Linked DNA regions of Reyranella humidisoli. Each later gene encodes a partner of the first gene's protein in a complex. Links are inferred from orthologs where the notes say so. Each region holds a gene or a part of one and is shown in the gene's direction. Other genes may lie near its edges.

Evidence for each region.
Region 2: the proteins of accB (region 1) and accD are in contact, whole or in part, in a solved structure (PDB 8UXZ), measured with the Escherichia coli proteins. The link is inferred for Reyranella humidisoli from one-to-one orthologs.

The regions. Positions count from the first base shown.
Region 1 is NZ_JAHOPB010000002.1:973,077-979,126, reverse strand. The notes cover bases 2,280-5,169. They hold accB (acetyl-CoA carboxylase biotin carboxyl carrier protein), read left to right. Parts: upstream 2,280-3,434; coding sequence 3,435-3,905; downstream 3,906-5,169. Other genes in these bases: accC (acetyl-CoA carboxylase biotin carboxylase subunit), read left to right, coding at 3,920-5,169; aroQ (type II 3-dehydroquinate dehydratase), read left to right, coding at 2,942-3,412; KQ910_RS23115 (MarR family winged helix-turn-helix transcriptional regulator), read left to right, coding at 2,415-2,876; hppD (4-hydroxyphenylpyruvate dioxygenase), read right to left, coding at 2,280-2,374. Also shown: KQ910_RS23125 (homogentisate 1,2-dioxygenase), read right to left, coding at 1-1,128; more of hppD, read right to left, coding at 1,283-2,279; more of accC, read left to right, coding at 5,170-5,263; aat (leucyl/phenylalanyl-tRNA--protein transferase), read left to right, coding at 5,271-5,921; KQ910_RS23090 (DUF2155 domain-containing protein), read right to left, coding at 5,858-6,050. UniProt on the Escherichia coli protein: This protein is a component of the acetyl coenzyme A carboxylase complex; first, biotin carboxylase catalyzes the carboxylation of the carrier protein and then the transcarboxylase transfers the carboxyl group to form malonyl-CoA.
Region 2 is NZ_JAHOPB010000001.1:1,905,579-1,911,646, forward strand. What follows is about bases 3,161-6,068. They hold accD (acetyl-CoA carboxylase, carboxyltransferase subunit beta), read left to right. Parts: upstream 3,161-4,121; coding sequence 4,122-5,015; downstream 5,016-6,068. Other genes in these bases: KQ910_RS09385 (D-alanyl-D-alanine carboxypeptidase family protein), read left to right, coding at 3,161-4,084; KQ910_RS09395 (bifunctional folylpolyglutamate synthase/dihydrofolate synthase), read left to right, coding at 5,029-6,068. In the rest of the region: trpB (tryptophan synthase subunit beta), read left to right, coding at 1-1,197; trpA (tryptophan synthase subunit alpha), read left to right, coding at 1,200-2,033; KQ910_RS09380 (MBL fold metallo-hydrolase), read right to left, coding at 2,148-2,786; more of KQ910_RS09385, read left to right, coding at 2,840-3,160.

The DNA.
Region 1 (6,050 bases):
GTCCTGCGGCCGCCAGGACTTCACGTAACCCTCGAATTCCACACCCGCCGGCATCGCCGCGACATCGATCGCATCGCGCGTGTCGATCATCACCGCGACCTCGTCGGTCTCGGTCTTGCCGCCCTTCGTTGCCGCATTGAAAGCCTTGGGATGCGGGCCATGGGTAAAGCCGGTGGGGTGCACCGTCATCATGCCGGGATGGATGTTGTCGCGGCTGAAGAAGCTACCCTTGTGATAGAATATCACTTCCTCGAAATCGTCGTTGTTGTGGAAGAACGGCAGGCGCAACGCTTCCGGATCGCTTTCGAGCGGGCGCGGCACGAAGGTGCAGACGACGAAGCGGCCGGTGGCCCAGGTCGTATGAGCCGACGGCGGCAAGTGGAAGCGATGGCTCATCAGCGGCCGCAGGTCACGCCAGTTGATGCGCACGACACTCAGGTCGCCGTGCCATCCGATCGCGTCGAGCGGATTGAACGGGTACGTCACGGTGGAGAGTGCATTGCGCCGCTTCACCGATACCTTCCAGGTGCGCTCGTCCTGCTGGGCGCGGAAGGCGTCATCGATCCGCGGTGTGTCGAGCATCGCCGGATCGAAGATCGCGTGGCGGCCGACCATACCCTTCTCCGGCAGGGTGAAGTGATCGTTGGTCGCTTCGATCATCAGCGACGTGGTGGGCTTTGCCGGCTCCAGTCTCCACATCGTGCCGCGCGGGATCACGAGATAGTCGCCTTCGGCATAGTCGAGATGGCCATAGTCGCAGAACAGCGCACCGTTGCCCTCGTGGATGAAGAGGAGCTGATCGCCGTCGCTGTTGCGCGCGAGTCCTGGCATCGCTTTCTCCAGACGCCAGTAGCGCATCTGCAGGTGACTGTTGCCCATGACCAGTTCGGCGTCCCACGGATTGGCGTGCGCCGTCGCCAGCTTGTTGAGATCCAGGGCTCGCGGACGGATGGGGCCGTCGAATTCGACCCAGTCGGTCGGCTTGTGCCTGTGGTGGAACTGGGCGGAAGGCCCAAAAAAGCCTTCCTTGCTGATCTCGCGCTCGTAAGTTCCTTCCGGCAGCCGCACATGCGCCTGGCGCGAGGCGGTGCCCTCGACCTGGCGCAGCGGAATCCAGTTTTTGGCCATGGTTCCCTCCCTTTCTGAATGCCTCCCCATTCAAATGGGGAGGTGTCGGCGTCATACGCCGACGGAGGAGTCAGGAGCGTCAAACCGGGCGCCGATGACCCCTCCGCCCCGCTCTGAGCGGGGCACCTCCCCCGATGACGGGGGAGGCATGTGATTATACCTTCAACACGCCGCGGCGGATCTGGTCGAGTTCGATCGATTCGAACAGCGCGCGGAAATTTCCCTCGCCGAAGCCTTCGTTGCCGCGGCGCTGGATGATCTCGAAGAAGATCGGACCGATCACCGTCTGGGTGAAGATCTGCAGCAGCAGCCCGCCGCCCTGGGTCGGAGCCCCGTCGATCAGGATGCGGTCGGCGGCCATCCGCTGGAGGTCTTCTCCATGGCCCGGCAGCCTTGCATCGACCTGCTCATAGTAGGTGTCGGGCACATCCTGGAACGGTACGCCCTTGGTCTTCAGCGTTTCGACCGTCTCATAAATATCGCCGGTGCCCAGCGCGATGTGCTGGATGCCCTCGCCGTGATAGGCGGAGAGATATTCTTGGATCTGCGACTTGTCGTCGGAACTCTCGTTGATCGGGATGCGGATCTTGCCGCATGGGCTGGTCATCGCCTTGGACTTGAGGCCGGTGAGCTTGCCCTCGATGTCGAAGTAACGGATCTCGCGGAAATTGAAGAGCCGCTCGTAGAAATCGGCCCACTCGGCCATGCGGCCGCGATGCACGTTGTGCGTCAGGTGGTCGATATAGGTCAGCCCCACGCCCTTGGGGTTTCGCTCGGCGCCGGGCAGCCAGTCGAAGTCGACATCGTAGATCGAGCCGCGTTCGCCGTATCGGTCCACGAGATAGAGCAGGGAATCGCCGATACCCTTGATCGCCGGGATGTTGAGTTCCATCGGGCCGACCTTGCCCTCGACGCCCCACGCGCCCAGCGACAGCGCGCGCTTGTAGGCGGCGCCCGCATTCTTCACGCGCAGCGCGATGGCGCAGACGCTGGGGCCGTGCACGCGCGCGAAGCCCTGCGCGAAACTCTCCTTCTCGGCGTTGACGATGAAGTTCACGTCGCCCTGGCGGTAGAGCGAGACGTCCTTGGAGCGATGCTTCGCCACCTTCGTGAAGCCCATGCTCTCGAACAGGGCACCCAGCGCCGCGGGATCGGGAGCGGTGTATTCGACGAACTCGAACCCGTCGGTGCCCATCGGGTTGATCTCGTCGATCTCCACCACGTTGCGGTCGGTAACGCTCGCCATGTTTGACCTCCCGGCTGAATTAGTTTCAAATGTAACTATTATGCCGACCGAAGCGCAAGCCCTCGAACTGGAGAAATTCCTCCCGTACCGGCTGTCCGTCCTCGCCCAGCTTGTCAGCGAATCGCTTCACGACCTTTACGCCGGCCCCTTCGAGTTGAGCGTCACCCAGTGGCGTGTGATGGCTGCGCTGGGACGCTTCGCGCCCCTCACCGCCTCCGATGTGGGCCAGCGCATTGTCATGGACAAGGTGGCCGTCAGCCGGGCGGTCGCCAGCCTGATGAAGCGCGGCCTGGTCGAGCGCGCCACCGATCTGGACGATCGTCGCCGGGCCTCGCTGCGCCTGACTGAAAAAGGCCGCACGGTTCATGCGCAGATTGTCCCGTTGGCCCTGAAATACGAGGCCGACCTCTACCAGGCCCTGTCTGCGGAAGAGCGTCAGGCTCTCAACAGCTTGTGTGACAGGCTGTTCGCCCACGCCAAACTGTTGAGAAGCGGCCCCTGAGCCTGCCTTGTCGGCCCGACGCCCCATGCTATAACGCCCGCCTCTGGTGAATCTGGGAGGCAGGATTGGCCGCAAAGGCCGCCCGGCGCCCATCGGCCGCCAAGCCGGTGCTGGTGCTCAACGGGCCAAACCTCAACATGCTGGGCAAGCGTCAGCCCGAGATCTACGGCCGCGAAACCCTGGCGGACGTCGAATCCATGTGCCGCGTCGAGGCCGAGCGCCTCGGCCTCGCGGTAGAGTTTGCCCAGAGCAACCACGAAGGCGTGCTCGTCGACCGTATCCAGGCGGCGCGCGAGGCCAATTCCGGCATCGTCATAAATGCCGGTGCCTACACCCATACGTCGGTGGCCCTGCTCGACGCGCTGAACGCGGCCGAGTTGCCGGCCATCGAGGTCCACCTTTCCAACATCTACAAGCGTGAGAGCTTCCGCCATCATTCGTACATCAGCCCGGCTGCGGTCGGCGTGATCGCGGGTCTCGGCACTCAAGGCTATCTCCTTGCCCTTCAGGCGCTGGCGCGTCTGCTGGCACGCTGATCAACATCGGGAGCTTTTCTCCATGTCAAAGTTCGAGCTGGATACCGAGTTCGTGCGCAAGCTGGCGGCGATCCTCGAGGAAACCAAACTCGGCGAGATCGAGCTGGCCGACGGCGACCGTCGCATCCGCGTCGCCCGTCCGACAGCATCCGTCGTACAGCCGGCGCCTGTAATGATGGCCGGGGCCCCCGCTGCGGCGGCCGCTCCCGTCGTCGCTGCCGGCGCGGCCCCCACCGCGGCGGGCGATCTCTCGAAGCATCCGGGCGCGGTGAAGTCGCCGATGGTTGGCACCGCCTATCTGGCGCCCGAACCGGGCAAGCCAAACTTCGTGTCCGTGGGCGACAAGGTCACGGCCGGCCAGACCCTGCTGATCATCGAGGCCATGAAGACGTTCAACCCGATCAAGGCGCCCAAGGCCGGCACGGTCATGCAGGTCCTGATCGAGAACGCCCGGCCGGTGGAGTTCGGCGAACCGCTTATGATCGTCGAGTAAGGGCCTCGGTGCCGATGTTCGACAAGGTCCTCATCGCCAACCGCGGCGAGATCGCGCTCCGTATCCACCGCGCCTGCCGCGAGATGGGCATCCAGACCGTCGCCGTCCATTCGACCGCCGACAGCGACGCGATGCATGTCCGGCTGGCCGACGAATCGGTGTGCATCGGCCCGCCGCCGGCCCGCGAGAGCTACCTCAACATTCCCGCCATCCTCTCCGCCGCGACGATCGCCGGCGCCGACGCCATCCATCCCGGCTACGGCTTCCTGTCGGAGAATGCGCGCTTCGCCGAAGCTGTCGAGGCACACGGTTTCACCTTCATCGGTCCGACGCCGCAGCATATCTCGATGATGGGCGACAAGATCGTGGCCAAGCAGACGGCGCTGGAACTCGGGCTGCCGCTGGTGCCGGGATCGCCGGGTCCGGTCGAGTCGGTAGAGGACATCATCGAACTCGGCGAAAAGATCGGCTGGCCGGTCCTGATCAAGGCCGTCGCCGGCGGCGGCGGTCGCGGCATGAAGGTCGTGCAGAATGCCGAGGCAGCCTCCGAAGCCTTCTCGCTGGCGCGCACCGAAGCCAAGGCCGCCTTCAACAACGACTCGGTCTATGTCGAGAAGTATCTCGGCCGGCCGCGCCACATCGAGATCCAGGTGCTGGGCGACGGGCTCGGCGCCGGCATCCACCTCGGCGAACGCGACTGCTCGCTGCAGCGGCGCCATCAGAAGGTGCTGGAAGAAGCGCCCTCGCCCGCTCTGAACGCCGAGCAGCGTAACCGGATCGGCGAACTGGCCGCCGACGCCGTTCGCAGACTCAAGTATCGTGGCGCCGGCACAATGGAGTTCCTGTTCCAGGACGGCGAGTTCTACTTCATCGAAATGAACACCCGCCTGCAGGTCGAGCATCCGATCACCGAGGCGGTGACGGGCATCGACCTGGTGCGCGAGCAGATCCGCATCGCCTCGGGTGCTCCCCTGGGTCTCACGCAGGACGACATCGTGATCCAGGGCCACGCCATCGAGTGCCGAATCAACGCCGAGAATCCCGAGACATTCGTACCCTGCCCGGGTCTCGTCACCGACTATCACGCGCCGGGCGGCCTGGGCGTGCGCGTCGATTCCGGCCTCTATGCCGGCTACTCGATCCCGCCCTACTATGATTCGATGGTCGCCAAGCTGATTGTGAACGGCAGCAGTCGCAACGAATGCCTGATGCGCCTGCGCCGCTCGCTCGAGGAGTTCGTGGTCGGCGGCATCGACACGACGATTCCGCTGCACCGCCGCATCATCGGCGAGCAGGCCTTCATCGACGGCGACTACGACATCCACTGGCTGGAGAAGCTGGTCGGCCTGAAGAAGTAACGCCCCGATGCTGGAGATCACGCCCGACCTCCTGCTCCAGGCGTACCGTATCGGCGTCTTTCCCATGGGGGAAAGCCGCGACGATCCAAAGCTCTACTGGCTCGATCCGCGGATGCGTGCGGTACTGCCGCTCGACGGGTTTCATTTGTCGCATCGGCTCGCGCGCACCGTGCGCAGCGGCCAATTCGAGGTTTCAGCCGACACGGCCTTCGCGGAGACGGTGCGCGCCTGCGCCGAGCCGCGGCCCGGCCATCCCGAGAGCTGGATCAACGAGCCCATCGTCGCGCTCTACTCGGAACTTCATGCGCGCGGCCACGCCCACAGTCTGGAATGCCGCGTCGACGGAAGGCTGGTCGGCGGCCTGTACGGCGTCTCCGTGGGCGCCGCCTTCTTCGGCGAAAGCATGTTCAGCCGCGAGCGCGACGCCTCGAAGGTGGCTCTCGTCCATCTGGTGGCGCGACTGATCCGCGGTGGGTTCAAGCTGCTCGACTGCCAGTTCATGACCGAGCACCTGCGCAGCTTCGGGGCGGTCGAGATCCCGCGCGATTCCTTCAAGACGCTGCTGGCCGACGCGATCGACCGGCCGGCAACGTTTCAGCGGGAGCTGGGCGGCGAAGATCCCTGCGCCATCGTGCAGGAGAGCACGCGCACATCGTAAACGCCGTGGTCGAGCGCCGACAGGGACGGCGTCGAAGCGAACATCCAGCCGGAGAAAAGCCTTTCCTCCGCTTGCCCCGGCTTGTGATCGACGATGGTGAGATAGGCCACCGATTCCGGCGGAGCTTCC
Region 2 (6,068 bases), on another replicon or contig:
AGTTTCCGCACCGGCCCCGACGAGCGTGGGCATTTCGGCATTTTCGGCGGCCGCTACGTCGCCGAGACGCTGATGCCGCTGATCCTCGATCTGGAGAAGGCCTACAGCGCGGCCAAGGCCGATCCGTCGTTTCAGAACGAGCTCGACTATCTGCTCGAGCACTATGCCGGCCGCCCCAGCCCGCTCTACTACGCCAAGCGCCTGACCGAGAAGCTGGGCGGCGCCAAGATCTACTTCAAGCGCGACGAGCTGAACCATACGGGCAGCCACAAGATCAACAACGTGCTGGGCCAGGTCCTGATGGCCAAGCGCATGGGCAAGACGCGGGTCATCGCCGAGACGGGCGCCGGCCAGCACGGCGTCGCCACCGCCACCGCCTGCGCGCTGTTCGATATTCCCTGCGTGGTCTTCATGGGCGCCGTCGACGTCGACCGGCAGGCGCCCAACGTCGTGCGCATGAACATGCTGGGCGCCGAGGTGCGCGCCGTGACCGCGGGTTCGGCCACCCTCAAGGACGCCATGAACGAGGCGCTGCGCGACTGGGTGGCGACCTGCGAGAACACGTTCTACTGCATCGGCACCGTGGCGGGCCCGCATCCCTATCCGGCGATGGTGCGGGATTTCCAGTGCGTCATCGGCAACGAGACTCGCGTGCAGATGATGAAGGCCGAGGGCCGTTTGCCCGACACGCTGGTGGCGTGCATCGGCGGCGGCTCGAACGCCATGGGCCTGTTCCATCCGTTCCTCGACGACAAGGGGGTTCGCCTCGTCGGCGTCGAGGCGGGCGGCAAGGGTGTGGAGACCGGCGAACATGCCGCGTCGCTCACGGGTGGCCGCCCGGGCGTGCTGCACGGCAACCGGACCTACCTCCTGCAGGACAAGGAAGGCCAGATCACCGAGGCGCATTCGATTTCCGCCGGTCTGGACTATCCCGGCATCGGGCCCGAGCATTCCTGGCTGAAGGAAGCGGGCCGCATCGAGTATGTGTCGGCCACCGACAACGAGGCGCTCGCGGCCTTCCAGATGCTGTGCAAGCTGGAGGGCATCATTCCCGCGCTCGAGCCGGCCCACGCTCTGGGGCATGTGATCAAGCTCGCGCCCACCTTGCCGAAGGACAATCTGCTGGTGATGAATCTCTGCGGACGCGGCGACAAGGATGTCTTTGCCGTTGCCGAACGCCTTGGGATGAAGATCTGACCATGAGCCGCATTGCAAAGCGCTTCGCCCGGCTCAAGGCCGACAAACGTGCCGGTCTCGTCACCTATGTCACCGCCGGCGATCCCAACCTCGACGTCAGCTACCAGATCCTGAAGGGCCTGCCCGCGGCAGGCGCCGATCTCATCGAACTCGGCATGCCCTTCACCGACCCGATGGCCGACGGCCCGTCGATCCAGCTCGCGGGCCAGCGCGCCCTGAAGGCCGGCATCACCGTCGATGCGACCTTCGACATGGTGCGTCGCTTTCGCAAGGAAACCGGCGACAACGACACGCCGATCCTGCTGATGGGCTACTACAATCTCGTCTACCAGCGCGGCCCCGAGCGCTTCTGCAAGGATGCCGCCGCCGCCGGTGTCGACGGTTTCATCCTGGTCGACCTGCCGCCGGAAGAGGCCGACGAACTCAAGCCCTATGCGGTCGCGGCCGGCATCGACACGGTGCTGCTGACGGCCCCCACCACCGACGACGAGCGCCTGCCGGCGGTTCTGAAGTACTCCTCCGGTTTCGTCTATTTCGTCTCGGTGCTCGGCATCACCGGCACCAGTTCGGCGACGGAAGAAGCGGTGCGCACCCATGTCGAGCGGATCAAGCGCCACACCGAATTGCCGATCGGCGTGGGCTTCGGCATCCGCACCCCGGATCAGGCCGCTGCCATCGCGCGTCACGCCGATGCCGCGGTCGTGGGCTCGGCCATCGTCGAGCGCGTGAAGGCGGGCCTCGACGACGAGGGCAAGGCCAAGCCCGATCTCGTCCCCGGCGTGTTCGCCTACATCAAGGCCCTGGCCGACGGCGTGCGCGGCGTGCGGAAGGCCTGAAGCACTCCTGTCATCCTGAGCGAAGCGAAGGATCTCATGCCGGCCAAGGAGTCCTTCGGTCGCTTCGCCTGGTCGTTCGCTGCGCTCAGGACGACAGCCAATCCCTGACCCGTCCTAATCTTCGAAGTTGAGATCGGCGACGTAAGGGTTGGTCTTGCGTTCCCAGCCGAAGGTCGAGGTCTGGCCGTGGCCGGGTACGAAGGTGATGTCGTCGCCGAACGGCCACAGGCGGTGGCGGATCGAATCGAGGAGCTGGTCGTGGTTGCCGCGCGGAAAATCGGTGCGGCCGATCGAGCCCCTGAACAGCACGTCGCCGACGAACGCGACCTTGGACGGCTTGTTCACGAAGACGACGTGTCCGGGCGTATGACCCGGGCAGTGCACCACGTCGAAGGTGACGTTGCCGAGGCTCACCGTCTCGCCGTGCGTCAGCCAGCGGTCGGGCACGAACGGCTTGTAGACCGGGAAATTGTACTTCCTGCCGGAGTCGGGCAGGCCCTCGATCAGGAACAGGTCGTCCTCGTGCGGGCCCTCGATCTTCACGCCGTAATGCTCGGCCATGGTGCCGGCGGCCGAGGCGTGGTCGACATGGCCGTGGGTCAGCAGGACTTTCGTCACCTTTATGCCCTGCTGGTCGATCGCCTGTTTCAGCATGTCGAAGTCGCCGCCGGGATCCACGGCGGTTCCCTCCATGGTTTCATCGCACCAGACGATGGAGCAATTCTGCTGAAACGGGGTGACGGGGGCGATCATGACCTTGAGCATCCCTCCGATCTAATGCCTCCCGCGGGCCGTTGGAAGGGCGTATGCTCGTATCCCCTCCGGCTTCGATGGCAATGAACGTGCGTCTTCTGTTCTGCATTCTGGGCCTGTTCGCCCTGTCGCTGGCCTCCGCCCGGGCCCAGATCGCCACGGTCGCCTCGCCGACCGGACCGGTTCCCGCGGGCCCTTATGTCGTCGTCGACGTGGCGACCGGCGAGGCCCTCATGGACCGCAATGCCGGCGCGCTGTGGTATCCGGCATCGCTCACCAAGATCATGACGATCTACATCGTCTTCGAGGAATTGAAGGCTGGCCGGCTGCAGCTCGCCGCGACGCTTCCCTTCTCGGAGAATGCGCGGAAGAAACCGGCCTCCCATCTCGGCCTGGCGCCGGGGCACACCATCACGGTGGAGCAGGGTATCCAGGCGCTGGTCGCCCGCTCCGCGAACGATGTCGCCACCGCCTTCGGCGAGCAGATCTCCGGCTCGGAGCCGGCTTTCGCCCAGCGCATGACCGAGACCGCAAAGCGCCTGGGCATGACGGCCACGACCTTTCGCAACGCCAACGGCTGGCCCGATCCGGGGCAGGTGACGACGGCGCGCGACATGGCCATCCTGGCGCTCGCGCTCATCAAGGACTTCCCCGAGTATTACGGCTACTTCCGTACCAAGGATTTCATGCTGGGCAAGCAGCGCATCGGGCCCGGCGTGAAGTTCCTCGATCTCTATTCGCCCTATGCCGATGGCCTCAAGACCGGCTTCATCTGCGCCTCGGGCTTCAACATCGTGGGCAGCGCGGTGCGCGACGGCCGGCGGCTGGTCGCCGTGGCCTTCGGCTTCCGCCGCTCCGACCTGCGCGACGAGTTCCTGGTCCGGCTGTTCGACGAGGCCTATGCGCTCAAGACCGGCGGCAGCCGCCAGAAGATCTGGCAGCTGCGCAACGGCGAGGGCGGCCCGGCGACCGTGCTGCCCTACGGCGAATGCGGCACGATCCGCTACGACATGCCGGGCGATGCGGTCTGGCTGGGGACGTTCGGCGACTGGCGCAGCGCCAAGACCGCGTTCGATGCCGGACAGGCGAGACTCTTGGCGATGGGCGTCGCTCAGGCCGGGAAGGAATGGATCCTGCCGGTCGCGTCGAACCAGGTGACGAAACAGGCGGCCATCATCGCCGATCTGCAGCCCGAGGCGGCGCAGAAGCTCTGTGCCGAGTACCAGGCCCGGAAATCCTTCTGCGTCGTGAAGAAACCTTCGGACATGGCGGCCCCCTTTAGCGGGTTCTGGCGCTGACCTTGGCCCGTCCCCTCATTCGTGCGATACCGCGCCCATGAACTGGCTGACCAATTTCGTCCGGCCCAAGCTGCGTGCGTTGGTCGCGCGCAAGGAAACGCCGGACAATCTCTGGGTTAAGTGCCCCAAGTGCGAACAGATGCTGTTCACGCGCGACTGGGAAGCCAACCAGGAGGTCTGCAATCACTGCGGCCACCACATGCGGCTGCGGCCGCTGAAGCGGCTGCCGTTCCTCTTCGACGAGGGCAAGTACGAGCTGCATCCGCTGCCGCGCGTCAATGCCGATCCGCTCAAGTTTCGCGACACCAAGCGCTACGACGCGCGCCTGAAGGAAGCCCAGGCCAAGGCCGAGGGCTCGACCGACGCGCTGGTCGTGGCGAGCGGCCTGATGGGCAGCCGCCTCTCGATCCTGGCGCTGCTCGACTTCGGCTTCATGGGCGGCTCGATGGGCACGGCCGTGGGCGAGGGCCTCGTCATGGCGGCCGACCTCGCGGTCGCGCGCAAGGCGCCGCTGATCGTCTTTTCGGCCTCGGGCGGCGCGCGCATGCAGGAGGGCATCCTGTCGCTGATGCAGCTCACGCGCACGACGATCGCGGTGCGCAAGGTCAAGGAAGCGGGACTGCCTTACATCGTGGTGCTGACCGATCCCACGACCGGCGGCGTCTCGGCCTCGTTCGCCATGCTGGGCGACGTCCATATCGCCGAGCCCGACGCGATCATCGGCTTTGCCGGTCCTCGCGTGATCCAGGACACGATCCGCCAGGAACTGCCGCCGGGCTTCCAGCGTTCCGAATATCTGCTGGAGCACGGGATGGTCGATGCCGTCGTGCATCGCCACAAGTTGCGCGAGACCCTGATCCGCATGGTCTCGCTGTTCATGGATCCGCTCGTCGTCGAAAACCGCCCGCTCGCGGTCTCGACTGCACGCTGAATGGATCGCTGACGTGACCGCGAACGATCCGATCGTTCAGCGTCTGATGAGCCACCATCCCAGGGTCATCACCCTCGGACTGGAGCGCATCGAGAGGCTGCTGAAGCGGCTGGGATCGCCGGAAACGAAGTTGCCGCCGCTGGTCCATGTCGCCGGCACCAACGGCAAGGGCTCGCTCGTTGCCTATCTGCGCGCCATGGCCGAAGCCGCGGGCTATCGCGTCCACGTCTATACCTCGCCGCATCTCGTGCGCTTCAACGAGCGCATCCGCGTCGCCAGCGAGTTGATCGAGGACGACGTGCTCGACGAGCTGCTGACCGAGTGCGAGGAGGCCAACGGCGACACGCCGATCTCCTTCTTCGACATCACCACGGCGCTCGCGTTCCTGGCCTTCTCGCGCGTGCCGGCCGAACTCGGCATCATCGAGGTCGGCATGGGCGGCCGCTTCGACAGCACCAACGTGATCGAGCCCGTTCTGTCGGCCATCACGCCGGTCGGTTACGACCATACGGGCTTTCTCGGCGACAAGCTCGAAGGCATCGCCTGGGAGAAGGCCGGCATCCTGAAGCGCGCGACGCCTGCGGTGATCGGCCGTCAGCGGGAGATCAGTGCGCAGGTCATCGAGACCGAGGCGGCCAAGCTCGCGGCGCCCCTGTTCCGCATGGGCCGCGAGTGGCAGGTGATCCCGCAGGAGGCGGGTTTCCGCTACGAAAGCGATCTGCTCACGCTCGACCTGCCGGCGCCGGCACTGATCGGCGCGCACCAGATCGACAACGCGGCGACCGCGATCGCCTGCATCGAGCGGCTGCGGGCGGCGCGCTTCGACATCGGCGATACCGCAATTCGCACGGGGCTCGCATCGGTCGAATGGCCGGCTCGCCTGCAGCGTCTCACGACGGGCCCGCTGTCGAGCTCGCTGCCGCCCGGCTGCGAGCTGTGGCTCGACGGCGGCCACAACGAGGATTGCGGCATCGTGCTCGGCCGGATGGCGGCGGAGTGGGCGAAGGAACCGGCGGCGCTGCCGCTGTATCTGATCTTCGCCATGCAGACCAC